One region of the Stenotrophomonas sp. 85239_Sma genome, then DNA from elsewhere that is predicted to be linked to it. Evidence: predicted binding sites of a transcription regulator. Region 1 holds the regulator's gene; each other region holds the start of a gene.

Evidence for each region. The regulator HrcA, encoded in region 1, represses chaperone genes, less so after heat shock. The targets are predictions, from matches to a motif close to TTNGCACTCNNNNNNNNNGAGTGCNAA.
Region 2: a site for HrcA is predicted at 4,317-4,343, ahead of ACYKG1_RS19315 (co-chaperone GroES). Genes of this name have one in related genera too.
Region 3: a site for HrcA is predicted at 5,538-5,564, ahead of rpoH (RNA polymerase sigma factor RpoH). Genes of this name have one in related genera too.

What each region holds. Positions count from the first base shown of each region.
Region 1 covers NZ_CM151163.1:1,808,976-1,818,781, reverse strand. The annotation lists gene ACYKG1_RS08655 (MFS transporter) at 50-1,249, opposite strand; gene ACYKG1_RS08650 (AraC family transcriptional regulator) at 1,322-2,119, shown strand; gene dnaJ (molecular chaperone DnaJ) at 2,220-3,347, opposite strand; gene dnaK (molecular chaperone DnaK) at 3,502-5,424, opposite strand; gene grpE (nucleotide exchange factor GrpE) at 5,581-6,096, opposite strand; gene hrcA (heat-inducible transcriptional repressor HrcA) at 6,160-7,224, opposite strand; gene recN (DNA repair protein RecN) at 7,340-9,001, shown strand; gene ACYKG1_RS08620 (LysR family transcriptional regulator) at 9,086-9,806, opposite strand, start outside.
Region 2 covers NZ_CM151163.1:4,151,958-4,161,763, reverse strand. The annotation lists gene ACYKG1_RS19330 (protein-disulfide reductase DsbD family protein) at 1-1,883, opposite strand, end outside; gene cutA (divalent-cation tolerance protein CutA) at 1,880-2,218, opposite strand; gene ACYKG1_RS19320 (endonuclease) at 2,287-4,077, opposite strand; gene ACYKG1_RS19315 (co-chaperone GroES) at 4,390-4,677, shown strand; gene groL (chaperonin GroEL) at 4,759-6,408, shown strand; gene ACYKG1_RS19305 (DUF6445 family protein) at 6,541-7,152, shown strand; gene ACYKG1_RS19300 (serine hydrolase domain-containing protein) at 7,202-8,365, opposite strand; gene ACYKG1_RS19295 (pepsin/retropepsin-like aspartic protease family protein) at 8,434-9,363, opposite strand; gene ACYKG1_RS19290 (response regulator) at 9,470-9,806, shown strand, end outside.
Region 3 covers NZ_CM151163.1:4,198,221-4,208,026, forward strand. The annotation lists gene ACYKG1_RS19510 (bifunctional alpha/beta hydrolase/class I SAM-dependent methyltransferase) at 1-718, opposite strand, end outside; gene ACYKG1_RS19515 (CDP-alcohol phosphatidyltransferase family protein) at 750-1,367, opposite strand; gene purH (bifunctional phosphoribosylaminoimidazolecarboxamide formyltransferase/IMP cyclohydrolase) at 1,576-3,159, shown strand; gene purD (phosphoribosylamine--glycine ligase) at 3,221-4,504, shown strand; gene rpoH (RNA polymerase sigma factor RpoH) at 4,651-5,526, opposite strand; gene ACYKG1_RS19535 (BlaI/MecI/CopY family transcriptional regulator) at 5,885-6,277, shown strand; gene ACYKG1_RS19540 (M56 family metallopeptidase) at 6,274-7,803, shown strand; gene ACYKG1_RS19545 (serine hydrolase domain-containing protein) at 7,935-9,470, shown strand; gene ung (uracil-DNA glycosylase) at 9,508-9,806, opposite strand, start outside.

The sequences.
Region 1 (9,806 bases):
CGTGGCTTGCAGCAGGTGCAGGGCTGCAAGCCCTGCAAACCAAAACCCCTCAGTGAGCAGCAGGCCGCGACGGTGGCAGCCACGCCGCAACGACCCCGAGCAGCGGCAGGAACGCGGTCAGCTGGTAGACGTACTCAATGCTGGTCTTGTCCGCCAGCAGGCCCAGCACGGCCGCACCCAGTCCGCCCATGCCGAATGCAAAGCCGAAGAACAGGCCGGACACCATGCCGATGCGGTGCGGCATCATTTCCTGTGCGTAGACCACGATGGCCGAGAACGCCGAGGACAGCACGAAGCCGATCAGCACCGCCAGTACCGTGGTCCACAATAGATCGGCGTGCGGCAGCATCAGCGCGAACGGCGCCACGCCGAGGATCGAGGTCCAGATGATCGGCTTGCGGCCGATGCGGTCACCCAGCGGGCCGCCGAGGAAGCCACCGGCTGCGGACGCCACCAGGAACGCGAACAGATGCAGCTGGGCCTGTGCCACCGGAATGCCGAAATGGTGGATCAGGTAGAAGGTGAAGTAGCTGCCGATGCTGGCCATGTAGAAGTACTTGCTGAAGATCAGCACCAGCAGGATCGCCAGCACCTTGGCCACGGTGCGCGGCGGATGCCGCGGCGCCATCGCAGCCGTGCTGACCGGTCGTGGCGTGCCCAGATGCAACGCGTACCAGCGGCCGACATAGGTCAGCAGAGCGATGCCGATCAGGGCGGCGCCGGCAAACCACGATGCGGCATGCTGGCCATACGGCACGATCACCGCCGCGGCGATCAACGGTCCCAGCGCGGTACCGAAGTTGCCGCCAACCTGGAACACCGACTGCGCGAAGCCATGGCGACCGCCCGAGGCCAGCCGCGCGATGCGCGAGGCTTCCGGGTGGAAGATGGCCGAACCAATGCCGACCATCGCCGCAGCCATCAGCACCACCGCGTAGTTCGGTGCGAAGCCCAGCAGCAGCATGCCGCACAGGGTCGAGGCCATGCCGATGGGCAGCGAATACGGCGCCGGGCGACGGTCGGTGGCCATGCCGATCAACGGCTGGAAGATCGACGCGGTGAGCTGGTAGGTCAGCGTGATCAGGCCGATCTGGGTGAAGCTGAGATTGAAGCCGCCCTTGATCACCGGATAGATCGCCAGGATCAGCGACTGCATCATGTCGTTGACGACATGCGAGGTGGAGATGGCGGCCAGCACGCCGGGGGCTACCGGACGCGAGGCCGTTGCGGGAGAAGCCAGGGTCGACATGGACACAGTCAGGTTGGGGGCGAGCCACGCATGCTACGGTGGCCTCTCCCTCCCTTCTGCCGCGTTCGGGTCATGGCCTATCGCAAAAAGGACACTCCCTGCCCGGTCCGCGAGACCGCGCCGTGGAGCGAGGTTCCGGTGCACCGCCCGGTGACCTGCCGCGCCCGGCATTACCCACCCGGTACCCACATCGCGCCCCACCGGCACCGCCGTCACCAGCTGGTGTTCGCCATGTCGGGACTGATGGTGGTGCGTGCGGACGGCGGCCGTTGGGTCGTACCCTCGACCCGCGCGATCTGGGTGCCGGCCGGCATGGCGCATGCAGTGGACTGCATCGCCGAAGTGCACATGCGCAGCCTGTACGTGGAACCCGACTTCGCACCGCAACTGCCGCACGAGGCGTTCGCGGTGCAGGTGGCGCCACTGCTGCGCGAACTGCTGCTGGCTGCCAGCCTGATCGAGACCCCGCATGTGGATGACAGCCGCGATGGCCGCGTGGTACGCCTGCTGCTGGACGAACTGCACCGCATGGACGTGCTGCCGCTGCACCTGCCCTCGCCCACCGACCCGCGCCTGCAGCGGATCTGCCAGCACATCCAGAAGCATCCCGGCGACGACGCCACGCTGCAGGACTGGGCGCAGGCGCTGCAGGTGGACGTGAAGACCATCCAGCGCCATTTCGCCAGCGAACTGGGCATGACCTTCGGGCAGTGGCGGCAGCAGGCGCGGCTGCTGGCCGCACTGGAACGCCTGGCGGTCGGCGACAAGGTCATCGATGTGGCGCTGGCGACGGGTTACGACAGCCCAAGCGCGTTCACCAGCATGTTCAAGCGGCAGCTGGGGCAGACGCCGGCGGCGTTTTTCCGATGATCCTTTGAACGGCATCCACGCATGGCGTGGAGCTACTGCACCACAAACGACAACGCCGGGCATGGCCCGGCGCTCTCGTTCACCGCTTCCGTCGAAAAACTCAGGACGTCATCCGGTCCCAGAAGCCCTTCACGCCATCCATGAAGGTGGCCGACTTCGGCGAGTGCTTGCGCGCTTCCTCACCGACGAAGGTGGCTTCGAACTGTTCCAGCAGCTTGCGCTGTTCGTTGGTGAGGTTGACCGGGGTCTCCACCACCACGCGGCAGTACAGGTCGCCCTCGCTGCGGCTGCGCACCGAACGTACGCCCTTGCCACGCAGGCGGAACAGCTTGCCGGTCTGGGTCTCGGCCGGGATGCGGATTTCCGCTTCGCCGCCGAGGGTGGCCACGCGCACGGTGTCGCCCAGTGCCGCCTGCGAGATGCGGATCGGCACTTCGCAGTGCAGGTCGTCGCCATCGCGCTGGAAGATCGCATGCTCGCGCACGCGCACTTCCACGTACAGGTCACCCGGCGGCGTACCGGCCGGACCGGCTTCGCCTTCGCCCTGCAGGCGGATGCGGTCGCCGGTATCGACGCCCGCCGGCACCTTCACCGACAGCACCTTGTCTTCCTCGACACGGCCGTTGCCGTGGCAGGTCTTGCAGGGCTTGGCGATGATCTGGCCACGGCCGCCGCAGTTGTGGCAGGCCTGCTGCATGGCGAAGATGCCGCGCTGGATGCGCACCTGGCCGCGGCCATGGCACACGTTGCAGGTCTCGACCTTGCCGTCTTCCGAGCCGCTGCCATCGCAGTCGCCGCACTCGGCCAGGGTCGGAATCTCGATGCGGCGCTCGACGCCGCGCACCGCTTCTTCCAGGTCCAGTTCCATCACGTAGCCGATGTCGGCGCCGCGACGGGCCTGGCGCGGACCACCGCCGCCACCGCCAAAGATGTTGCCGAAGATATCGCCGAAAATATCGTTCATGTCCGGGCCGCCCGGACCGCCGCCACCGCCCATGCCGTGCTCGAACGCAGCGTGGCCGTGGCTGTCATACATGCGGCGCTTGTTGCCGTCGGACAGCACTTCGTAGGCTTCCTTGCACTCCTTGAAGGAGGCTTCGGCCGCCGCATCACCCGGGTTGCGGTCCGGGTGGAACTTCATCGCGCAGCGACGGTAGGCCTTCTTCAGCTCGTCGTCGGTAGCGGTGCGGGCAACGCCCAGCACTTCGTAGTAATCGCGCTTGCTCATATCGTGAATCTGGTTCCGGAAAGTCGGGATTCGTCAAAGCGGAAGAGCGGAACCAGGTCCGCTCTTGCGTCGGGCGCCCCGACACGCCGGTGGGCGGTCAGGACCCTGATGCGACAACGGGACGCTGATGGCCAGCGTCCCGTGTCGGTCCGGATCAGGACTTCTTGTCGTCCTTGACTTCGGTGAACTCGGCGTCGACCACGTCATCCTGCGCCTTGCCGGCGTTGCCGGCGTCGGCACCCGGGGCACCGCCCTGGTCGGCCGAAGCAGCGGCGAACAGCGACTGGCCGGCTTCCTCCAGCACCTTCGACTTGGCTTCGATCTGCGCCTTGTCGTCACCCTTCATCGCGGTTTCCAGGTCGGCCAGAGCCGCCTCGACCTTGCCGATGACATCGCCGCCGACCTTGCTGCCGTGTTCGGTAATGGCGCTGCGGGTGCCGTGGATCAGGGCGTCGGCCTGGTTGCGGGCCTGCACCAGCTCCTGGAACTTCTTGTCTTCTTCGCGGTTGGCTTCCGCGTCGGCGACCATGCGCGCGATCTCTTCCTCGGACAGGCCCGAACCGGCCTTGATCTCGACCTTCTGTTCCTTGTTGGTCTTCTTGTCCTTGGCCGACACGTGCAGGATGCCGTTGGCGTCGATGTCGAAGGACACTTCCACCTGCGGCAGGCCACGCGGGGCCGGCTCGATGCCGGACAGGTCGAACTTGGCCAGCGACTTGTTGAAGCGGGCCTGTTCGCGCTCACCCTGCAGCACGTGCACGGTCACGGCCGACTGGTTGTCCTCGGCGGTGGAGAACACCTGCGAGGCCTTGGTCGGGATGGTGGTGTTCTTCTCGATGATCTTGGTGAACACGCCGCCCATGGTCTCGATGCCCAGCGACAGCGGGGTCACGTCCAGCAGCAGCACGTCCTTGACGTCGCCGCCGAGCACGCCGCCCTGGATCGCAGCACCCAGTGCCACGGCCTCGTCCGGGTTGACGTCCTTGCGCGGTTCCTTGCCGAAGAACTCGGTCACCGCCTGCTGCACCTTCGGCATGCGGGTCTGGCCACCGACCAGGATCACTTCGCTGATGTCGCTCGAACGCAGGCCGGCATCGTTCAGGGCGACGCGGCACGGCTCGATCGACTTCTTGATCAGGTCGTCCACCAGCGCTTCCAGCTTGGCGCGGGTCAGCTTGATGTTCAGGTGCTTCGGACCCGACGCGTCAGCGGTGACGTACGGCAGGTTCACTTCGGTCTGCTGGGCGCTGGACAGCTCGATCTTGGCGCGCTCGGCGGCGTCCTTCAGGCGCTGCAGGGCCAGCGGATCCTTGCGCAGGTCGATGCCCTGGTCCTTGTTGAATTCTTCAACCAGGTACTCGATGACGCGGTTGTCGAAGTCTTCGCCGCCCAGGAAGGTGTCGCCGTTGGTGGCCAGCACTTCGAACTGCTTCTCGCCGTCGACGTTGGCGATCTCGATCACCGAGACGTCGAAGGTGCCGCCGCCCAGGTCGTACACCACGATCTTGCGATCCTTGTTGTCGCCCTTGTCCAGGCCATAGGCCAGCGCAGCCGCGGTCGGCTCGTTGATGATGCGCTTGACGTCCAGGCCGGCGATGCGGCCGGCGTCCTTGGTCGCCTGGCGCTGGCTGTCGTTGAAGTAGGCCGGCACGGTGATGACCGCTTCGGTGACCTTCTCACCGAGGAAGTCCTCGGCGGTCTTCTTCATCTTCTCCAGCACCTTGGCCGAGATTTCCTGCGGGGCCATCTTCTTGCCGTCGCTGGTGGCCACCCAGGCGTCGCCATTGTCATGGGCGAGGATGCTGTACGGGACGTGGGCGATGTCCTTCTGCACTTCGGCGTCGGTGAACTTGCGGCCGATCAGGCGCTTCACCGCGTAGAAGGTGTTCTTCGGGTTGGTGACGGCCTGGCGCTTGGCCGAGGCGCCGACCAGGACTTCGCCGTCCTTGGTGTAGGCGACGATCGACGGGGTGGTGCGATCGCCTTCCGAATTCTCGATGACGCGGGCCTTGCCGCCGTCCATGATCGCCACGCACGAGTTGGTGGTGCCGAGGTCGATACCAATGATCTTGCCCATGGGGGAGACTCCTGAGGATGCTTGTTGGGGTCAGTCCGGCCGTTCGGCCGGTGGATGAATACGATGTGGGGGAGGCTCGTGGAACATTCAAGCCATCTCCCGAACGCTGTGTTCAGCGCCTGGAAAACCTTGCCGGGCATGGCCCGGCACGGCCGATCAATCGGCGGCCACCACCACCAGCGCCGGCCGCAGCAGGCGCTCGTTGAGCAGGTAGCCCTTCTGGAACACGGTCACCACGCTGCCCGGGGCGGCGCCCGGGGTCGGCACCTGGCTGATCGCCTGGTGGTGTTCCGGGTTGAACGGCTGGCCGATCGGGTCCAGCAGGACCAGGCCGTTGTCGGCAGCGACCTTCAGCAGCTGCTTGTAGGTCAGCTCCAGGCCCTCGCGCAACGGGTGGGCGTCGTCGCCGGCAGCCTTCAGGCCGGCATCCAGGCTGTCAAATACCGGCAGCAGCTCGCCCAGCAGCTTCTCGTTGGCGAACTTGCGGGCCTGTTCGATGTCACGAGCAACGCGCTTGCGCTGGTTCTCGAGGTCGGCGCGCTCACGCAGCGCATCGGCCTTGATCTGCTCGATTTCGGCGCGCAGGCGCTCCACTTCGTCACTGACGCCGGCCGCAGCCGCTGCATCGGCCGCGCTCTGCTGGGATTCGATATCGGGGTTTTCGTGGTTCATGTCTGGGTCCCTGGCGGTCACAGCCCGCCTCCACCCACCCTAGTGTGGGCGGGATGCTGCGTTTCAAGCGTCGGATGTTCCGGGAGTGCGCCCGGCCGGCGAAAAGGCCGCGCCGAGCACATCGGCGGTGGCCTGGACCAGCGGGATCATGCGGTCGTAGGCCATCCGCTTGGGGCCGATCACGCCCAGCACGCCCAGTACCTGGCCATTGGCGGTGTACGGGGCCGTGACCAGCGAGACCCCCTGCAAAGGCATCATCCCGGTCTCTTCGCCGATGAAGATGCGCACGCCCGGCGCCTGGATGGTCCGCTCCAGCAGCTGAAGGATCTCGCGCTTGCTGGAGAACAGCTCGAACAGCTCGCGCAGGCGCTCCAGGTCGGACAGGTCCTGCACCCCCATCAGCCGGGTCTGGCCGGCCACCAGCATGTCGTCGGCGGCCGGCTGCAGGGCCTGCTCGGCCAGCTCGATGCTGTGCGCCAGCAGCTGCTCCAGCTCGGAACGGGCATCGCGCAGCTCCAGCAGCAGGCGGGTGCGGATCTCGGCCATCGGCAGGCCGGCGAAATGCGCATTGAGGTAGTTGGCCACCTGCTCCAGCTGGCCCGGCGCGAACTCCTGCCGGGTCTCAATGACCCGGTTCTGCACCTCGTTGTCGGCAAACACCAGGATGGCCAGCACCCGGCGCCCGTCCAGCGCCACGAAATCGATCTGGCGGAAGGCGAACTGCTCGCGTCGCGGCGCGCTGACCACGCCGACGAAGTGGCTCATCGCCGACAGCAGCTCCGAGGCGCTGCCGAGCAGGGCCTGGGTGCTGCCGCCGCCGGCCAGTTCCTGGCGCAACCGGGCCAGCTCGCCCTCGCCCGGCGGCTGCATCTGCAGCAGGCTGTCGACGAACACCCGGTAACCATGCGCGGTCGGGATGCGCCCGGCCGAGGTATGCGGCGAGGCCAGCAGCCCCAGGTCTTCCAGGTCGCCGAGGATGTTGCGGATGGTGGCCGGGCTGACCTCCAGGCCGGCCACGCGCGCCAGCGTCTGCGAGCCGACCGGCTCACCGTCCTGGATGTAACGCGCAATCAGCGTGCGCAGCAGATGGCGCGCACGCGGGGCAAGCTGGTCGGGAGAACCGTGCATGGAATCAACCTGTGAGACACGGACACTAGATAATGGCGGCGCATCACCTTGGCAAGTCATTGGACCTCCCTCGCCCGCGTGCTAGCGTTGCGCGGCTGCTGATACCCCCTTACCCATGCTCAGACATCTTTCGATCAAGGATTTTGCCGTCGTCCGCGCCACCGAACTGGAGTTCGGGCCAGGCATGACCGTGGTTTCAGGCGAGACCGGCGCCGGCAAGTCGCTGATGGTCGACGCGCTGGGCTTCCTGTCCGGCCTGCGCGCCGACAGCGGCGTGGTCCGCCACGGCGCCGCGCGCGCCGAGCTTTCGGCCGAGTTCGCGCTGGACCAGCTGCAGGCCGCGCGCCAGTGGTTGGCCGACAACGAGCTGGACGATGAGGAACAGTGCCAGCTGCGCCGCGTGATCCGCGCCGATGGCGGTTCGCGGGCATGGATCAACGGCCGCCCGGTAACCCTGGCGCAGCTGGGTGACCTGGCCTCGCTGCTGGTGGAGATCCACGGCCAGCACGAGCAGCAGGCCCTGCTGGCACGTCCGTCACAGCTGGCCCTGCTGGACGCCTATGCCGGCAACGAGGACGAGCGCCGCCAGGTACGCCGCGCCGCCGCGGCCTGGCAGGCGCTGGTCGATGAATCGCTGGCGCTGTCGCAGCAGGGCGACGTCAGTGACCGGATCGGCTTCCTGGAGCACCAGCTGCGCGAACTGGACCGCGAGGACCTGGAACCGGAGTCGATCGTCGCACTCGGTGCCAGCCACCGGCGCCAGGCCCACGCCAGCGCCCTGCTGAGCGCCTGCCAGGCGGCCAGCAACCAGCTCAACGGCGACGACGGCAGTTCCGCGCTGGACCTGCTGCAGCAGGTGCGCCACGAACTGTCGCGCCTGATCGAACACGACCCGCGCCTGGGCGAGGTGGATGGCCTGATCGAGAACGCCTCGATCCAGCTGCACGAAGCCCTGTCGCTGCTGGACCGCGTGCATGACGACCTCGACGCCGATCCGGAACAGTTCGAGGAGAACGAGCGTCGCCTCGGCCGCCTGCATGATCTGGCCCGCAAGCACCGCGTGCCGATGGACGAGCTGGGCGCGCAGCGCGAGCGCATGCACGCCGAGGTGGAGCAGCTGCGCGGCGCCGACGAGCGACTGCAGCGCCTGGCTGGCGAGATCGAGAAGGCCGCGGCGGCCTGGCGCCTGCAGGCCGAGGTGCTCAGTGAGAGCCGCCGCAAGGCCGCAGCCGAGCTGTCGGCCACCACCACCGGGATCATCGCCGAGCTGGGCATGGGCGGCGGCCAGTTCCTGATCGAGCTGGAGCCGCAGGACGCCGGCAAGCCCGACCCGCAGGGTGCCGAGCGCGTGGAATTCCTGGTGGCGGCCAACGCCGGACAGCCGCCGCGTGCCCTGCGCAAGGTGGCCTCGGGTGGCGAACTGTCGCGCATCTCGCTGGCCATCGAAGTAGCCGCGCTGGATCTGGATGCGGTGCCGACCATGGTGTTCGACGAAGTCGACTCCGGCATCGGTGGCGCGGTGGCGGACATCGTCGGCCAGAAGCTGCGCGCCCTTGGCGAGAAGCGCCAGGTGCTGTGCGTGACCCACCTGCCGCAGGTCGCCTCCAAGGGCCATGCCCACTACCGGGTCAGCAAGGCCCCGGTGGAAGGCATGACCCAGAGCGCAGTGGAAAAGCTGGACAGCAAGGCGCGTGAGGAAGAGCTGGCGCGCATGCTCGGCGGCGTGGAAGTGAGCAAGGAAGCGCGCGCCGCCGCCCGCAAGCTGCTGCAGGTCTGACGCCCGCACGCGTTCATCCACGCATGGCGTGGATCTACAACGCACCCGCGCGGTAGTGCCGGCCGCTGGCCGGCATTACCTGCTTTACCCCAGTGGCCGCGCCAGGTCCACCGTTTCCACCAGGAAATCAAGGAAGGCACGCACCCGCAGCGGCAGGTAGCCGCCCTGCCCCAGGAACACCGCGTGCACCTCTTCAAGGTCACCGGGGTTGGCGTCCTCCAGCACCGGCAGCAAGCGCCCGGCGGCAATATCCTGTTGCACCTGGAATGCTGCCAGCCGCGCCATGCCCAGCCCACCCAGCACCAGCTGGCGCAGCGCGTCGCCGTTGCTGGCGCGCGCATTGCCACTGGGCAGCAACATGCGTTCGCGACCGTCCTGCAACAGCGGCCAGCCCTGCATCGCGCGCGCATGGCCGATGTCCAGCCGGTTGTGCGACTGCAGCTCCTCGGCAGTGCGTGGCAACCCGTGCCGCAGCGCGTAGGCGGGCGCAGCCACGATCATCATCCGCGTCGCACCGAGCCGCCGCGCCACCAGGCTGGAGCTCTTCAGCGGGCCGGCCCGCACCGCCACGTCGGTGCGCTGCTCAAGCAGGTCGATCACCTCGTCGTTGAGGGTCAGGTCCACGCCTACCTGCGGGTTGCGCTCCAGGAACGCCGGGAGCAGCGGCAACAGGAAATGCTGGCCGAACGGCACGTTGGAGTTGACCCGCAGCCGTCCGCGCGGCTCGGCATGGGCACTGGCACAACGCTCGGCCTCCTCCAGGTCGGCGAGAACGCGCAGGCCACGTTCGTAGAACGCGCAGCCT
Region 2 (9,806 bases), 2.3 Mb from region 1:
AGCAGCAGGCCACCCAGCACCAGTGCCATGCCGTCCACGCCGCGCTGCTTGCCCAGCACCCACAGCAGCCACAGCGCGGTGGCATACATCGGGAAGGCCAGCACGTGCTTGAGCGTTTCCATCCACGGGCCGGGCTTGGGCAGGCGGCGTGCCAGTGCCGGCACGAAGCCGATCAGCAGGAACGGCAGCGCCAGGCCCAGGCCGAGGAACAGGAACACCGTCATCGCCTTCAGTGGCGGGGCAATGAAGGCATAGGCAATCGCCCCGCCCATGAACGGGCCGACGCAGGCACTGCCGACCACGCAGGCCAGCGCACCGGTGAAGAAATCTCCGGCCGGACCGCTGCGGCTGGCCAGCGACTGGCCAAGATTGCCGATGCCACCACCGAGGGTGAACACGCCCGACAGGCTCAGGCCCACTGCAAACATGATGTACGCCAGTGCGGCCACCACGCCCGGGTGCTGCAGCTGGAAGCCGATGCCAACCGCGTTGCCGATCGCACGCAGGCCCACCATCAGCGCACCGATCACCGCGAACGCGACCAGCACGCCCAGCGTGTACCAGAGTGCATGGCTGCGAGCACGCTGCGGGCTCTCGCCACTCTGCGCAAGGCTCAGCACCTTCAGCGACAGGATCGGCAGCACGCAGGGCAGCAGGTTAAGCACCAGGCCACCGGCCAGCGCCAGCAGTAGCACCCAGACGAACGAACGGTCCGGGTTCGGCGTGGTCGCCGGTGGACGCGTGCGCAGGGCGTTGCCATCGCGCGCATCGGCGGCGAGCTCATTGCCTGCACCCTCACTGCCGGTGGCGGCGGGAGCGGCGTTGCCATCGTTGGGGACGGTCGGCAGCAGGCGCAGCGGTGCGCCGCTGGCCGATTCACGCGGCGCGCCGGCGGCGCGCAGCGGGTTGATCACCTCGTTGCGCGCTGGTGCCTGGTCAGTGCTGGCGGAGAGCTTGCCAGCCGGAATCGACAGCTTCACCCGGCGGGTCATCGGCGGGTAGCAGATGCCATCGGTCTGGCAGCCCTGGAAGGTCACCACCAGGGTGCTGTCGACTGCATCAGTGACGGTGCGGCGCAGCGGCAGCGGCACTTCCACCTGGTTGAAGTAGACCGAGACATCGCCGAAGTGCTCGTCGCGATGCGATTGCGCGGCCGGCCAGCGCGGCTTGTCGGCCAGCACGCCGGCGCTGCCTTCCAGCTTCAGCGAGGTGCGGTCGCGGTAGAGGTAGTAGCCAGGCGCTGGGCTGAAGCGCAGCAGCACGGTATTGCCGTCACTGGCGATGGCATCGAAGCCGAACGCCTGTTCCGACGGCAGCGGAAGTGCCTGGCCGTTATTGGCTGCCCCCGGCAGGCGCAGGCCGCCCGCGTTGCCGGCGCCGGCCAACGGATTGTTGAATGGGTTCGCTGCACCGGCACGCGCGGCAGGCACCGCGGCTGCCGCACCGGCGCCCGGCAGGGTGACCTGCACCACGCGCTTCTGCGGCGGGTAGCAGACACCGGCGTCGGCACAGCCCTGGTAACGCACTTCCAGGCTGATGGTGCCGGCAGCGTCGGTCGGTGTGCCTGGCAGGGTGGCCTGCAGGCGCTCGCGATAGGTCTCGACCTCGCCGAAGAAATCGTCGTGGTGCTTGTCGCCCTTGGGCATCTGCAGCGCGCCGGCATTGAAGGCCGGGTCGGCCTTGACGCTGGTGCGGTGGCGATACAGGTAATAGCCCGGCGCGATCTTGAACCGCAGTTGTACCTGGCCCCGTTCGGGAGCACTGGCGGTCAGTGCGAACGCCTGGTCCACCGGCAGCAGGTCCTTCTCATCCAGCGCGAAGGCCGGCAGCGAGAGCCACAACAGGGCGCACAAGGCGGCGCCGCGCGCAAACAGAGTCTTCAATCAGTGTCCTCCCGGGTCTGTGCCCGGATCCAGTCCAGATACGCCGGCAGGCCGGCCCGGGTTTCGACCGCGATGCACTCCGGGAGTTCATACGGATGCAGTTCGACGATCCGGGCAATCGCGTCATCGACGCGGCTCGCGGTGGTTTTCACCAGCAGCTGCAGTTCGGCGTCGGTGGTCACCTCGCCCTGCCAGCGGTAGGTCGACTGCGCGCCATCGAGGCGGGTGACGCACGCGGCCAGGCGCTCGCCGACCAGCGCGTGCGCGATGCGCTCGGCACTGGCCCGGTCCGGGCAGGTGGTCAACAGCAGCAGGACAGGATCGACGGTCGACATGACCGTCGAGTATAGGGCCGCCGCCGGGTCAGGGCCCGGCGGCGGCAGTGGACCGCTGCGTTGCGCGGTCAGTTGGCCAGCTGGCAGGTCGCCGGCTTGGCCGAGGTGAACAGGGCCGGGGTCGCCCACTCGGGATGGTCGATGAATGGGTTTCGGTTGCCCTGGAAGCTGTAGATCACGTCGTTGCGGGCGCGTTCTGCAGCACTCGGCGGGTCGGCCAGATGCCAGTCGATCAACGTCGACAGCAGCCCCATGTAGGCCGGCGAGCTGCTGGTCTTGACGATCTTGCTGCGGTCATCGGTCAGCTCCAGGTCCGGCTCGGACTGTCCCGTGGCCGCATCCTTGCCGCCCTCGTAGCGGATCGCCATGTACAGCACCGCACGCGCCATGTCGCCCTTGCGTGCACCCCACACTTCAAAGGTGCCACCGTTGCCGTCCGGGGTGCGAACCCAGTTCGAATTGCCCGGATAGCCGCCGCTGCCGCCACCCTGGCCGTTGTTGGCCTCGGTGGCGCGCTCGCCGCAGTTGGCGTCGCACTTGCCGAACGGCTTGTTGCCACGGTCGGCGTTCCACTGCGCGTCGGTCAGATACAGCATGTGGGTGTCGGTGTAGGGCGCGTACGGCAGGCCCTTGTCACCGGTGGTGGTGGCAAAGCCCAGCGAGTTCGGCCAGGTGTGCTCGCGGTTGTACTTCAGGCCACCGCCGCTGCCGGCGCGATCGGTCACCTTGGCGTAGCTGCGGTTGCGGTAGGCATCCAGGATCCTGCCGGCATTGTTCGGATCCTCGTCGGCGATTTCCAGGATGGTCCAGGTGCTGGTGCCCGAGCCGCTGTACGGGTAGGCGGTGTGGCCCTTGATGGTGGCGTGCAGCGAGCAGCGCAGCTGGCTGGGGCTGCTGGTGTTGACCTTGGAGTAGTAACCGGCCGGCACGCCCGGGTTGCCCGGGTCCGGATTGCCGCCGGTGCTGGCTACGGTGAAGGCGATGCGGCTGTCGGCGGCCGGATGCGCGCCCTGCAGGTCGGTGATGCGCGCGGCACGGATGTCGAAGCGGCAGGCCTCACCCGCCACCAGCGCGGTGTTGGTGGACAGCTTCACGCTGCGGCCGCTGGCCGGGAAGGTCAGCGGCACGCTGCCGGAGGTGCCGCAGCTCAGGGCGAAGGCGCCACTGGCCAGGTTCACCGTCTCGCTGAACACCACTTCCAGGTCGGCGGCGGCCGGGAAGGTGCCGCTGCCCTGCGCCGGGGTGGTGGTGGAGACCGACGGCGGCGTGTTCGGGCCCGGGGTGCCGCCGCCACTGAAGGTCTGGCCGTTGTTGCAGCTGCCGAACGTCTGCGTGGCCGACTCGGCCCAGGTGAAGTGGGCGTACTGGCTGCCGCTGCCGGTCAGCTGCAGCGAGGTGCCCGCCGCGGTGCTGTTGGTTTCGGCCACCGGGATGTTCTGGCTGGTCATGCCGGCGGCAGGGCCAGCGGAGGCGGTGATGGCGCCCTCGTAGCTGAGGAACTGGACCACCTTGCCGCTGGCATCGACCAGGGCAATGCCGTCGTTCGCGCCGTTCTGCAGGCCGTTGGTCGGGTAGTTGACCACGGCGATGGTCGCGCTGCCGCACCCTGCGGCGCTACCGGCAGGCACCGGGTTGTTGGCGTAGACCACGGCCGCCGACGGATTGCTGCCGTTGTAGAGGTACAGGCGGTAGCCGGACAGATCCTCACCTGCGGTGGCCACGACCTCGATCGCTTCGCCGACGTCACCGGCGGCGGTGCTGTCGTCGTAGTGCAGTTCATTGATGAAGACCTCGGCCTGGGCCGGCGCAGCGGCCAGGGCCAGCAGGCAGGCGGCGGCAAGCGGGGACAGCAATCGCATCGACTACTCCTTGTGATTGGGAATGCGCGGCCGAGCCTAAGGCCGATCCAGTGACACTTTGTCGTAAATGAACGTCAGATATCTGACAGTGCGACGCTGGTCACTGAATCTGGCCGGATCCGCTGCGTCGCCGCATGAGCGAGACGGAAAAATTTTTTCGCCTCCCGCCCTTGAAAGGGGATCGGTGGGCTCCATCTCTGCCCTGCTCCCGACGTTGTCGGGTTTCTTCACGTGCGGTTCTGGCACTCGCCATGAGCGAGTGCTAACATCGCCGGACTTTTTCAGACCAATCAATAACTTAAGAGGTCTCTTATGAGCATCAAGCCGCTGCACGACCGCGTTGTGGTCAAGCCGATCGAAGCCGACGAAATCTCCGCCGGTGGCATCGTCATTCCGGATTCGGCCAAGGAAAAGTCCACCAAGGGTGAAGTCGTGGCCGTTGGCCCGGGCAAGCCGCTGGACAACGGCAGCGTGCGCGCTCCGTCGCTGAAGGTCGGCGACAAGGTCATCTACGGCCAGTACGCCGGCAGCTCGTACAAGAGCGAAGGCGTCGAGTACAAGGTCCTGCGCGAAGACGACGTGCTCGCCGTCATCGGCTGAGCCCCGGCGCGACCTGTTTCAACCTGATCCCCAAATCCCAGCCGCCGGGCCTGGTCCGGCGCTACCAATGAGGTAAATGCAATGGCTGCCAAGGATATTCGTTTCGGTGAAGACGCCCGTTCGCGCATGGTGCGCGGCGTCAACGTTCTCGCCAATGCCGTCAAGGCCACCCTGGGCCCGAAGGGCCGCAACGTCGTGCTGGAAAAGAGCTTCGGCGCACCGACCATCACCAAGGACGGCGTCTCCGTCGCCAAGGAAATCGAACTGGCTGACAAGTTCGAGAACATGGGCGCGCAGATGGTGAAGGAAGTCGCTTCGCGCACCAACGACGACGCCGGCGACGGCACCACCACCGCCACCGTGCTGGCCCAGGCCCTGATCCGCGAAGGCGCCAAGGCCGTGGCTGCCGGCATGAACCCGATGGACCTCAAGCGCGGTATCGACAAGGCCGTCGTGGCCGCCGTCTCCGAGCTGAAGAACATCTCCAAGCCGACCGCCGACGACAAGGCAATTGCCCAGGTCGGCACCATCTCGGCCAACTCGGACGAGTCGATCGGCCAGATCATCGCCGACGCGATGAAGGAAGTCGGCAAGGAAGGCGTGATCACCGTTGAAGAAGGCTCGGGCCTGGACAACGAGCTGGACGTGGTCAAGGGCATGCAGTTCGACCGCGGCTACCTCTCCCCGTACTTCATCAACAACCAGCAGTCGCAGACCGCTGACCTGGATGACCCGTACATCCTGCTGCACGACAAGAAGATCTCCAACGTCCGTGACCTGCTGCCGGTGCTGGAAGGCGTCGCCAAGGCCGGCAAGCCGCTGCTGATCGTGGCCGAGGAAGTCGAAGGCGAAGCGCTGGCGACCCTGGTGGTCAACACCATCCGTGGCATCGTCAAGGTCGTGGCCGTCAAGGCGCCGGGCTTCGGCGACCGTCGCAAGGCGATGCTGGAAGACATGGCCGTGCTGACCGGCGGCACCGTGATCTCCGAAGAAGTCGGCCTGTCGCTGGAAAAGGCCACCATCAAGGACCTGGGCCGCGCCAAGAAGGTGCAGGTTTCCAAGGAAAACACCACCATCATCGATGGCGTGGGTGACAAGGCTGCCGTCGATGCACGCGTCCGCCAGATCAAGACCCAGATCCAGGACACCTCCTCCGACTACGATCGCGAGAAGCTGCAGGAACGCGTGGCCAAGCTGGCCGGCGGCGTTGCCGTGATCAAGGTCGGCGCGTCGACCGAAATCGAAATGAAGGAAAAGAAGGATCGCGTCGACGACGCCCTGCACGCCACCCGTGCAGCCGTTGAAGAAGGCGTGGTCCCGGGCGGCGGCGTTGCCCTGGTCCGTGCGGTCACCGCACTGGCCGGCCTGAAGGGTGCCAACGAAGACCAGAACCACGGCATCCAGATCGCCCTGCGCGCGATGGAAGCCCCGCTGCGCGAAATCGTGGCCAACGCCGGTGAAGAGCCGTCGGTCATCATCAACAAGGTCAAGGAAGGCACCGGCAGCTTCGGCTACAACGCCGCCACCGGCGAGTTCGGCGACATGCTGCAGTTCGGCATCCTGGACCCGACCAAGGTGACCCGTTCCGCACTGCAGAACGCTGCCTCGATCGCTGGCCTGATGATCACCACCGAAGCCATGGTTGCCGAAGCTCCGAAGAAGGACGAGCCGGCCATGGGCGGCGCCGGTGGCATGGGCGGCATGGGTGGCATGGGCGGCATGGACTTCTAAGTCCACGCCCCCGGCGGTCGTTGCCGACCCTGGTCGGCGCGCCGTCCCGATGCAAAGAAAAACCCCGCCGCAAGGCGGGGTTTTTCGTTGCCCGGTTGCCGCCGCCGCAGCGCATCGCTACGCTCGGTGGCCATGCCTACCTCGTTCATCATCGTCGACGACTTCCTTTCTCCTGCCGATGCGCAGGGGCTGCGCCAGGCGGCGCTGGGCCTGACCTATCCCGTGCAGGAGGGCGCGTTCCCCGGCCGCAATTCGCAGCAGCGGCTGGATCTGGATGGACTGTCCGGTGCGGTCTCGCGGCTGGTCAACGAACCGCTGCGGCCGGTCAACCCGCTGCAGTCGCACGGCAAGTTCCGGATCACCCTGGCCGGTGATACCGGCCGCGCCAAGGTACATGCCGATCACTCGCACTGGTCGGGCATCCTCTACCTGAGTGCACCGGAGCACTGCGAGGGCGGCACCGAGTTCTTCCGCCACCGCCGCACCGGCACCGAGCGCATGGCCCTGGATGCAGCGGAGCTGGCCGCGTTGGGCTATGCAAACGGTGGCGACATGCATCGCGACATCATCGAGCGCGACAGCAACGACGACAGCCAGTGGGAAATGACCATGCGCATCCCGATGCGCTTCAACCGGCTGGTGCTGCTGCGGCCCTGGTTCTGGCACACCGCCGGGCCAGCGTTCGGCGACTGCCTGGAGAATGGCCGGCTGGTGTACCTGATGTTCTTCGAGCAGGCGCGCTGAGCGAGGCAACCATCCACGCTGCGCTCGCCACGCAGGCATCATCGCGCCGTCATTCGACGAATGCCTTCGCCGCGCCGTATTCCCACTGCCATGGTACGCCGGTATCGCCCAGCACGAACGCCACCAGCGCGGGGAAGGTGGCCTCCGCCCGTACATCGTTGCCCAGGATCACCACGCAGCGCTTGTACCGCTCGATGCACACCAGCGTGTTGCCGACCGCGTCATCGTGGCCGCCCTTGTAGAAACCTGCGCCCTGCGAGCCGCGGAAGGTCACCACGCCCAGGCCTGCGGCCAGATCCCTGTGTTGCTGCGCCGCGGGCAGCTCCGGTTGCAGCGTGGGGAACTGGCTGGTGGTGGTGATCGGCAGCTGCGGCCGCACCAGCTCTTTGCGAATTGAAGCCGACAGTCCTTCACCGCGCACATAGCCAGCCACAAAGCGGGCCATGTCGGCAATGGTGGTATCCATCGATCCCGCTGCACGTACCCGGCTGCGCTCGTCGTGCGGCTCGGCCGTACCTTCCGCAGTCCAGCCATCGGCCAGGTTGCCGGCAAAATCGCTACGCCACGTCATGCTGGTCCGCGTCATGCCGAAGCGATCGAATACGCGCTGCTGCATCAACGCCCCCACATCCTCGCCAAGTCGCCCGCGCTCGATCACGAACTGCAGCAGGATCAGTCCTTCCCCGGAGTACGCGTAGCGGCTGCCGGGGTCGAAGTGGAACTTCAAGCGGCCATCCGGCTCGAGAAAGCCGAAGTTGGCAAAGCCGCTGGCGTGGTTCAGCAGCCGTCGCGGCGTGAGCTGGCGCCAGCGCGCATCACCGGCCAGCACGCTGTAGTCGGCGTACTTCTTCGGTTCGGGCGGGTAGTCTGGCAGCGGCATGTCCAGCGCGGTGGCGATGCTGGCATCCAGATCGATCGCTCCGTTCTGGGCGAGCTGTGCGACCAGGTGGCCGAAGGCCATCTTGGTCAGCGATGCGGCGTACATCACGGTGTCGGTGCGCAGCGGTTCGCCTGCCGCGTTCCGTTCACCGTAGGCGGCCACGTGCATCACCTTGCCGCCATCGATCACCGCCAGCGCCATGCCACGCGCATGGGCCGCCTGCATCAGGCGCCGTGCTTCGGCGTCAATGCGGTCGGGCGAGGGTACGGGAGGCGGTGCGGCCAGGATCGCCATCGGGAACAGGGTCAGCAAGAACAGGACGGCACGGCGCATGCGTGGAACTCCCGGCTGGACGTGGCGCGATGCTACGCCAGCCCGCTGCCGGCGTCATGGCCCTGGGGTCAGCTGGACACCGGCGGGCGCAGGCAGATCCGTGCGGCGCCCTCACCGATGTCCACCTGGCCGCCGCGCATCGCATCGGCACCGAGGATCAGCGCCGGCCGCGCCTCCAGGCCGATCGCCTTGAACACCGGCAGTTCACTGATCCGGACTTCCATCGGCGCATGCTGCCAGCCGCTGCCGGTCATCCCGGGCAAGGTGTACAGCCAGGTGGCCTGCGCACCGCCGCCCAGCCCTTCGGTGCCCTTTTCGCGCATGCGTACCCGTGCGTCGCTGCCGTCGGTGCGCAGCCCCAGTGCGCGAGCCGCTTCGGCGTTGAGAACAGTCTGCGCTGCGCCGGTGTCGACCACGGCAATGGCCTCCACGCCCGGCGTACCCAGTGCCAGTGTGATGAAGCCGAACTGGCGCAGGCCGGCGGTGCGCCCGGGCAGCGCATTGGGTTGGCAACCCGGTCCTTCCAGGCTCAATTGGCCGGGCGTCCACAGCGCCAGGCGATTGCCGCCAAAGTCCCAACGCGTGTCCCAGCGTCCGGTCAGGTCATTGCCGATCAAGCCGTCGATGGCCGGATCATCGTCCTTGGACAGCGACGACAGGTCGACCTGCATGCCACGGGCCTGCAGCTGCCAGCTGCCCAGCTGCCAGGACGTGCTGCGCGTGCGCTGCAACCGGGCCGCCTTCGCACTTGCGCCCTGGGCGTGCGATACCGCCGCATCCGCATCCTCCAGGCCATAGCGCCTCGCCACGCGGGTATCGACCAGCGTTGCCCCGGCGGCACTGTCGACCACGAAGCGCAGCGGTTCGGCGCGTCCGTCCAGCAGGACGGCCACTGCCGGATGACCACCCTGCATCCACATCGGCAGCACGTGTTCGGGGCCATCGGACGCCAGCGCAGGCAGCGGCGCAGCAAGCAGGGACAGGAGGATGAGGCGCAAGGGAAATCTCCGCAGTGATCATGGGCACCCATTGGCGCGCAGCGGCGTATCGCGGGAATATCGCTGTTGATACCGTCCTGATACAGACCGGCCCGATACTGCCCGCATGACGACTCCCGCCCGTGTCATCGTTGTCGACGACGACGCCAGCATCCGCGATGCCATCGCTGATTGCCTGCTGCTGCATGGCTTCCTGGTGCGGGTCGCGGCGGACGCGACGGCGCTCGACGTGGTGCTGAAGAGCGAACGGCCCGACCTGATCATCCTTGACTGGATGATGCCCGGCGAGGACGGGCTTTCGGTCTGCCGCCGGCTGCAGGCGCGGGCCATCCCGATCCTGATGCTGTCGGCGATGGGCAGCGCGCCGGATCGGGTGATCGGACTGGAGATGGGTGCGGACGACTACCTGGCCAAGCCGTTCGATCCGCGGGAGCTGCTGGCAC
Region 3 (9,806 bases), 2.3 Mb from region 1:
AGAAGCGGTCCTGCGGGCCGCGATGCACGACGAAGTCCGAGCCGGACACCAGCAGCTGCACCGGCACACTGATCGCCTGCGCATCGGCGACGATGCGGTCGGCGGCCTCGTACAGGCCCAGCAGTACGCGCACCGAGATCGGCCGGGTGATCAGCGGATCGGTGCGGTAGCTTTCCACCCGCGCCGGGTCATGGGTCAGCCACTGCGGCTTGACGTAGCTGTTGACGAAGAAGTTGCCACGCAGCTTCTGCATCAAGGCCAGGCCCGGGCGTGCGAACGGCACGTACAGCTTCACCTTGAACGCCGGCGAAGCCATCACCAGCGCGCGCAGGCGCGGTGCGTAATCGTGCACCCAGGTGGCGGCAACCACCGCTCCCACGCTTTGCGCGATCACCACGATGTCCTGCACCGCGATGCCATGCTCGGCGCCGATATGGGCAATGAAGCTGTCCAGATCGCGCACCAGCGCCGGGAAGCCCGGTGCATCGCCACGTGCGCCCGGCGAACGGCCATTGCCACGCGCGTCCCAGGCGAAGAAGGCGGTGTCGGGCAGGTCCAGCTCATCGACCAGGTGGGTGACACGCCCGGAGTGCTCGTGGCCACGATGCAACAGCACGATGGCCTTGGTGGCCGGGGTGGCGGTGGTGCCCGCCCAGTACCGGTAGAACAGCGGTCCCTGGTCGAAGCTGTGGAATTCCCGTTCCTGCGCCTGGCGCATGCAATCTCCTGATTGTCTTTTTGTATCTTGATTAATTCGGCGAAACCGCCGCTTCCCGCAGTCCACGACGGACGCGGTTGATCATCGTCAGCACGCACAGCACCGCCATGGCCGCGGCCACGCCAGTGACCGTCATCGCGCCACCCCACTCAAACGCCAGCAGCAGGCCCAGCGCACCGATCACGAAGGCGCGATCGCTCTTGCCCATCGGGCCGTCATAGCGGCGGCTGGCGCCGACCATCAGCCCCAGCACCCCGGCGTACTCGCTCAGCGCCGCGGTCCAGGCCAGCAGCCACAGCGCCTCCGGGCGCACGCCCGGCACGCTGAGCAGGCTCAGGTACAGCGCGGCGTCGGCGATCACATCGCACAGCTCGTTCAGATAGGCGCCCAGCCGCGACTGCTGGCCGAACTCGCGGGCCAGCATGCCGTCCACGGCGTTGAGCGCCATGCGCAGCAGCATCCACAGCGGCAGCAGCAGGTACAGCAGCGGCTGGGCCGGCGCGCAGCACCACACGGCGGCGGCCACCAGCAGCGAGACCCCGGCAGCGGCCACGGTCACCGTATTGGCGGTGATCCCCATGCGGTACAGGCCGCGTACGGCCGGACGCAACAGGTCCTGGAAACGTCCTTTCAATGCATAGATCGACATGATCCGTACCCGCTGATCCTTGGCAGTGCGGGCACAGCCTACCCGATTGGGGCAGCCGGCCCCATCCTGTTGCCTGCGGGCCACTCCGGCCCGGCTGTGCTGAAGGCGGCCGCAGGGCCACCGGCGCGGGCCGATTTTCCCCACCGGCGCCCGCCACCGGCCCCCACCGCCTACAATATCGGCCCCGCTCCGCTGCCGATTCTGTCCCATGACTGCTGATCTGTTGCCCGTCCGCCGGGCCCTCCTCTCCGTTTCCGACAAGACCGGCCTGGTCGAGCTGGCCACTGCGCTGGCGGCACGCGGCGTGGAGTTGCTGTCCACTGGCGGCACCGCCAAGGCGATCCGCGATGCGGGCCTGGCCGTGAAGGACGTGGCCGACGTCACCGGCTTCCCGGAAATGATGGACGGCCGGGTCAAGACCCTCCACCCGATGGTGCACGGCGGCCTGCTGGGCCGCTCCGGCCTGGATGACGCAGTGATGGCCGAGCACGGCATCGGCGCCATCGACCTGCTGGTGCTGAACCTGTATCCGTTCGAATCGGTCACCGCCAAGGCCGATTGCACCCTGGCCGACGCGGTCGAAAACATCGACATCGGCGGCCCGGCCATGCTGCGCTCGGCGGCCAAGAACTTCGCCCGCGTGGCGGTGGCGACCGATCCGTCGCAGTACGCCGAACTGCTGGCTTCGCTGGACGCCAACGACGGCCAGCTGTCGGCCACCACCCGCTTCGCGTTCTCGGTGGCCGCGTTCAACCGCGTCGCCCAGTACGACGCCGCGATCAGCAACTACCTGTCGGCCGTCACCGCCACCGACGCCGCGGTGCCGGCACGTGCCGAGTACCCGGCACAGATGAACTCCACCTTCGTGAAGGTGATGGACCTGCGCTACGGCGAGAACCCGCACCAGAGCGGCGCGTTCTACCGCGATCTCTACCCGGTGCCGGGCACGCTGGCCACCTTCCAGCAGCTGCAGGGCAAGGAACTGAGCTACAACAACCTGGCCGATGCCGATGCAGCGTGGGAATGCGTGCGCCAGTTCGACGCGCCGGCCTGCGTCATCGTCAAGCACGCCAACCCGTGCGGCGTGGCCGTCGGTGCCGGCAACGGCGATGCCTACGAGCTGGCCTACGCCACCGACCCGACCAGCGCCTTCGGCGGCATCATCGCCTTCAACAAGCCGCTGGACGCCGCCACCGCCAAGGTGATCCTGGACCGCCAGTTCGTGGAGGTGCTGATCGCCCCGGACTACGAGCCGGCCGCGCTGGAATACGCGCAGAAGAAGGCCAACGTGCGCGTGCTGCGCATCCCGCACGGCGACGGCCTGAACAACTTCGACAGCAAGCGCGTCGGCTCGGGCCTGCTGCTGCAGTCCTCGGACAACCGCGGCATGACCCGCGATGAACTGAAGGTGGTCAGCAAGCTGGCGCCGACCGACAAGCAGTTCACCGACCTGCTGTTCGCCTGGAAGGTCGCCAAGTTCGTGAAGTCCAACGCGATCGTCTACGCCAAGGACAACCGCACGATTGGCGTGGGCGCCGGCCAGATGAGCCGCGTGTACTCGGCCCGCATCGCCGGCATCAAGGCCGCCGACGCGAACCTGGTGGTCGAGGGTTCGGTAATGGCCTCCGATGCATTCTTCCCGTTCCGCGACGGCATCGACGCCGCCGCTGCCGCCGGCATCAAGGCGGTCATCCAGCCGGGCGGTTCGATGCGCGATGCCGAAGTGATCGCCGCCGCCGACGAACATGGCCTGGCCATGGTGTTCACCGGCGTGCGCCACTTCCGCCATTGATCCGCATTACGAAGCCGGGCCCTGCCCGGCTTTTCTTTTCCGCACCCGAGAACCCTGTCCCATGAAGATCCTCGTCATCGGCTCCGGCGGCCGCGAACACGCCCTGGCATGGAAGCTGGCCCAGTCCTCCCGTGTCACCGAAGTGATCGTGGCGCCCGGCAACGCCGGCACCGCCAGTGAAGGCAAGTGCCGCAACGTGGCAGTGAAAGTCACTGACATCGACGGCCTGCTGGCGCTGGCCCAGGCCGAGGGCGTAGCGCTGACCGTGGTCGGCCCGGAAGTACCGCTGGTGGCCGGCGTGGTCGACCGCTTCCGCGCCGCTGGCCTGCGCATCTTCGGGCCGACCGCCGCTGCCGCGCAGCTGGAAGGCAGCAAGGCTTACGCCAAGGATTTCCTGGCCCGCCACAACATCCCCACCGCGTTCTACGCCGTGCACAGCGACGTGGACGCTGCGTTGGCGTACGTGCGCGAGAAGGGCGCACCGATCGTGGTCAAGGCCGATGGCCTCGCCGCCGGCAAGGGCGTGATCGTCGCGATGAGCTTGACCGAGGCCGAAGACGCGGTGCGTGACATGCTCTCCGGCAACGCGTTCGGCGATGCCGGCGCCCGCGTGGTGATCGAAGAGTTCCTCGACGGCGAGGAAGCCAGCTTCATTTCGATGGTGGACGGCGTGCATGCGCTGCCGATGGCCACCTCGCAGGACCACAAGCGCGTCGGCGACGGCGACACCGGCCCCAACACCGGCGGCATGGGTGCGTACTCGCCGGCCCCGGTGGTCACGCCGGAGGTGCATGCGCGGGTGATGCGCGAAGTGGTGAACCCGACCGTGCAGGGCATGATTGCCGACGGTATCCCGTTCACCGGCTTCCTCTACGCCGGCCTGATGATCGACGCCAGTGGCGCGCCGAAGGTGATCGAATTCAACGTGCGCTTCGGCGACCCGGAAACCCAGCCGGTGATGCTGCGCCTGCAGTCGGATCTGGTGGAGCTGGTGGAAGCGGCCATCGATGGCCGCCTGGACCAGGTGGAAGCACACTGGGACGCGCGCCCGTCACTGGGCGTGGTGCTGGCCGCCAGGCCGTACCCGGAATCGCCGATCACCGGTGACGTGATTTCCGGCCTGGACGAGGTGCCTACCAGTGCCAAGGTGTTCCATGCCGGTACGGCATTGGATGCGCAGGGCCAGGTGCTGAGCGCCGGCGGCCGCGTGCTGTGCGTGGCGGCGCTGGGCGACAGCGTGCGCGACGCGCAGGCCAACGCCTATGCCGGCGTGGCCAAGGTCAGCTGGGCCAACGAATTCCATCGCAACGACATCGGCTGGCGCGCGATCGCACGCGAGGGCTGAGGCAGGCGCGGCGTCAGGACATCCACGCATGGCGTGGATCTACTGGTTCTGCAGCAGGGGGAGATGCACGCCATGCGTGGATTGAACACCCGAAAAGAAAGGCCCGGCAGTGCCGGGCCTTTTCATTGCTTCAACGCCGTCCCGCCTTACGCGGTGAACAGCGCCTTCATTTTCTTCAGCGCGTTCGCTTCAACCTGGCGGATGCGCTCGGCCGATACGCCGTACTCGTCGGCCAGCTCCTGCAGCGTCACCTTGCTGTCGGCATCCAGCCAGCGGCGGCGGATGATGTCGCGCGAACGCGCATCCAGCTCGGCCAGGCCTTCGCGCAGCAGCTGCATCTGGTTGTCTTCACTGTCGGCACGTTCGTAGGCCATCGACGGGTCTTCGTCGTTGGCGACCAGGAACGCAGCCGGCGACGGCGGCGCGTGTTCGTTGTCCTCGTCGGCCGGCGCATCGAAACCGATATCGCGACCGGACAGGCGCGACTCCATTTCCATGACCTCGCGCTCGGACACGTTCAGGTCCTTCGCCACCGCGCTGACCTCAGCCGCGTTCATCCAGCCCAGGCGCGTCTTCGACTTGCGCAGATTGAAGAACAGCTTGCGCTGCGCCTTGGTGGTGGCGACCTTCACGATGCGCCAGTTCTTCAGGATGAACTCGTGCATCTCGGCACGGATCCAGTGCACGGCAAAGGAGACCAGGCGCACGCCCATGTCCGGGTCGAAGCGCTTGACCGCCTTCATCAGGCCGATGTTGCCTTCCTGGATCAGGTCGCCCAGGGCAAGGCCGTAGCCGTTGTAGCCGCGGGCCACGTGCACCACGAAGCGCAGGTGTGAATGCACCAGCTCGCGGGCGGCGTCCAGATCGTTGCCGTCGCGGAAGCGACGGGCCAGGTCCTGTTCGTCATCGACCGACAGCACCGGGATCTGGTGCACGGCACCGATGTAGGCGTCCAGCGAACCGAGCGCACTGGGAATCGGGAGATTGTTTGCCACAAGGGCAGTAGAGGTGTTCTGGCTCATAGGCACCCATCTTAGCAGTCCGGGATTTGGACTGCTAAAGGAGGAAAAAGTTCCAGCATCCTATTGATGCAACACTGGTCCCAAACAGAGCCCTACCGTAGCGCGATTTGATGACAGTGGCGAGCACGCTTTTCGGGATTCACAATCCCTTGGAATTCAATCAATTAACTGCCGGAAACCGGCGATTTCCGGTCAAGCGGAGCTGAACGGGCCGGCCTGGAGGTCCATTCAGGCCTGGAGACGTTGCCGGGTGTTCAGGCCCGAAGGCCGAGGGTCGCCCCCTTTACTACTAAGAAACCCGTTGACAGCCATCCGGCGACATGCTCCGATGCATCAACTAATTCATACGTAGAAACACATGGCCCGTCCTGTCTCGCAGACTCCCACCCCCGCCGAGCAGGCCATCCTGGACATCCTCTGGGACAAGGGCGAAGCATCCGTGCGCGAAGTGGCGGATGTGCTCGGCGAACACAAGCCGGTCGCCTACACCACGGTGCTGACCATGTTCAACGTGCTGGCGAAGAAAGGCTTCGTCAGTCATCGCCAGGAAGGTCGCGCCTACATCTACCACGCCACGCTCAGCCGCGAGCAGGCCCGCCGGCAGGCGCTCGACCATCTGCTGCATCAGTTCTTCGACGGCTCACCGAACGTGTTGGCACAGCACCTGGTGGACGAACGCGAAATCGACCGCAACGAACTGCAGGCACTGCAGCAGCGCATCAGCGATGCCAGGGCCGGGAGGAAGGAATGAACCTCATCGACATGGCGATGGCACTGGGCCTTCGGCAGTTGCTGTTGTCCGCAGTTGTGCTGCTGCCAGCGCTGTGGCTGGCACGGCGGCGGGCCCTCAGTGCCGAACAACGCTCCTGGCTGCTGACAGCAGCGATGGCAGTGGCACTGCTGTTGCCGCTCAGCGCCTTCCTCCCGGGCTGGTCGACCACCCTGCCCGCACCGGCACCGCCCGCGGCCGCGTTCCACCCCATGCCCGGCGAAGGGGCAACGACGGAAGAGGCCATCTTCGAAGCCGGACGGCAGCCCGACATCTATTACGTCGAACTGCCGAAGACCCTGCCGACGGTGCTTGCACTGCTTTGGCTGCTGGGCACCCTGTGGCTGGGCATGCGCCTGCTGGACGCGATGCTGCACGCGCGCCGGCTGCGGCGGCTGGCGCAACCGGCGTCCGCCGGATTGCGCGCGGTCCTGGCCGACATCGTGCCCGCCCACGTGACGATCGCCACCTGCGCCGTCGACGGGCCGATGGTCGTCGGCCTGTGGCGCCCGCAGATCCTCCTGCCCCGCCCCTTGCTGGCACGGCTGGACAACAACGTGCTGCGCGACATCGTCCGCCACGAGGTTGCACACCTGGATCGACGCGACCTGTGGACAAGCACGCTGCTGCGGGCGGGAACAGCACTGTTCTGGTGGAATCCACTCCTGCACCTTGCCCAGGCACGCTTGGCGGTACTGCGCGAAATGGCCTGTGATGCACGCGCTGCGATGCAGGCACGCGAACCGCTGGACTATGCAGGTTCGCTGCTGGCCAGCATCGAACAGCTGCAGGCCCTGCGCGAAGAGGCACCGACACTTGCACTGGGCATGTTCAGTGCACGCAGCCAGCTGGCGCAGCGCATCGATCAGCTGCTGGACGCCGCGTCGCAGTCCCCCCGGCGCCGCAGCCTGTTGATGCTGGGCCTGCTGCTTCTGCTGGCCTGCACCGGCACCGCGGTGGCTGTCTCACCACGACTCGCCTCACCACCGGTTGCCAGCTCCTCCGATACGCGCGTCAACACGCTGCTCCAGGCCGCCAGCACGCATGACGTCGCGCAGGTCCACGCGTTGGCGGCGGCGGGCGTCGATCTCGATGCGCGCGTGCTCGGCGACGGCACGGCGCTGATCCAGGCCATCCGCGCACGCGATCCTGCGATGGTCGACGCCCTGCTGCAACTGGGCGCCGACCCCGATCGTGCCGCGCTGGGCGAAGGCAATCCATTGATCGTCGCCTCCGCGCTGGGCCTGCAACCCATCGTCGAGCAGCTGGTGCAGGCCGGTGCAGACGTCAACCGGGTCGTGACCTATGACGAGACGCCGCTGATCAATGCCTCGCGCGAAGGGCATCTGGTCACCGTGCAGTACCTGCTCGCGCACGGCGCCGACATCAACCTGGGCGTGGAAGCCGACGGCTGGCTGGGGCGCTGGCGGACACCGCTGAACCAGGCTGGCAACGCGGCCGTGCGCGATTACCTGCTGGCGCAGGGCGCCCGCCGCGAACGACGCTGACGCCGCCGCCGCATCGCCTCCTGCGCTGCGGCGGCAACCCGTTCCACCCGCAACGACCGGACGCGGCAGGCGTGCGTGGCAACGCGTGTGCCGATCCCGCCCGCTCTTCCACTCCTGCAAGGATGTCGATGATGAACCGACTGTTGCTGTGTTCGCTGCTGGTCTCCCTGACTCCGTTCCACGTGATGGCCACTGACGCCAGTGCTGAAGACCCTGCGCGCTTTGCCCAGGCAATGGCCCATGGCCTGCGCCCCAGCACCGCGCAGCTGGGCGCCGCGCTGCCGCAGTGGTCGATCGAGGAACGCCTCGCCCACTACAAGATACCGGGCGCTGCCGTTGCGGTGATCCGGAATGGCCAGGTGGTATACGCCGCCGGATTCGGCCTGCGCCAGGCGGGCACGCGCGATGCGGTGGATGCCGATACCGTGTTCTCGGTGGGCTCGGTCAGCAAGATGGGCGCTGCAGCAACCACCCTGAAGCTGGTTGCCGCCGGCACAGTCTCGCTGGAAGAGAACATCGACCTTCGGCTGCGTCGCTGGCATGTGCCTGCCGATGCGCAGGGACTGCACCCGCCGATCAACCTGCGCATGCTGCTCTCGCACACCGCCGGCTTCAATGTGCATGGCTTCCAGGACTACCAGCCTGCCGAACGCTTGCCGACCTTGCTGCAGACACTGGATGGACTGGCGCCTGCAAAGAATGAACCGATACGCCTGATCCACGCGCCCGGCCAGCAGGTCGACTATTCCGGTGGCGGCTACACGGTGGTGCAGCTGGCGATCGAAGACCTGACCGGCAGAGCATTCGCCGACGTCGCACGTCGCGAGGTGTTCGCGCCACTGGGCATGTCCCGCAGCACGTACCAGAATCCCTTGCCTGCCGGCTACGGCAACGTTGCCCATGCCCATGACAACAAGGGCCAGCCGGAGGCCCTGCCACGCGGCTGGCAGAGCTTTCCGGAACAGGCGGCGTCCGGGCTGTGGACCAGCGCCAACGACATGGGCCTGTTCGTCGCGGCCCTGCTGCGCAGCATCCGCACCAAGGATGGATGGCTGCCGCAGTCGTTGGCCCTGCAGATGGTCAGCGAAGTGGCGCCGGCCGGTCGTGGCCTGGGTCCGGAGCTGGCCGGCACCGGCGCCAGTCGCCGCTTCTTCCACAACGGCAGCAATGACAGCTATCACGCCGGCATTGAAGGCTACCCGGAGAGCGGCGATGGATTCGTCATCCTGACCAATGGCGACAACGGCCCCGCACTGCGCGGGGAAATCCGCAATGCCCTTTCCGATGCACTCGGCCACAATGCCAAACCAGTCATCCGCACGCTTGACCCGGCGCTTCTGCGCGACAGCTACCCAGGTTTCAGCGGTCACTTCGTACTCGATGGCGCGCTGCCGATGGACGTCCGCGGCGGTCTCGCTGACTGGTTCGAAGCCACGACGTTGGATCTACAGGCAGGCCAAGCGGGACTGGAACTGCGCCTTCCAGGACGGGACAAGGCCGTCGTGCTCCAGGCGCTGACCCCTGTTCGCTTCCTCGCCGGCAGCGTGGGCGCAGAGCTGCTGTTCCACCGTGGTGGCGACGGCACGGTCCAGGCCCTCAGCGTGATCGCCGAAGGTGCGCGTGCCTACTATCGGCGCGCGGATATCGCGCCAGCAGCGGGCCATTGATCCATCGCTGGCGGCGCCGGGCTACTGCCCGGCCCGCTCAGAGCGCGGAACGCGGCGGCAACGACCAGTCGATCGGGGCCTGCCCGCGGCGCTGCAGGTACTCGTTGGCCATCGAGAAATGGCGGCAGCCGAGGAAGCCGCGATGGGCCGACAGCGGCGACGGATGCGGCGACTTCAGCACGCGATGGCGGCGGGTGTCGATGACCTTGCCCTTCTGCTGCGCGTAGGCGCCCCACAGCATGAACACCAGCCCTTCGCGCTCGCGGTTGAGCACGTCCACCACGTGGTCGGTGAAGCCTTCCCAGCCACGGCCCTGGTGCGCACCGGCCTTGCCCT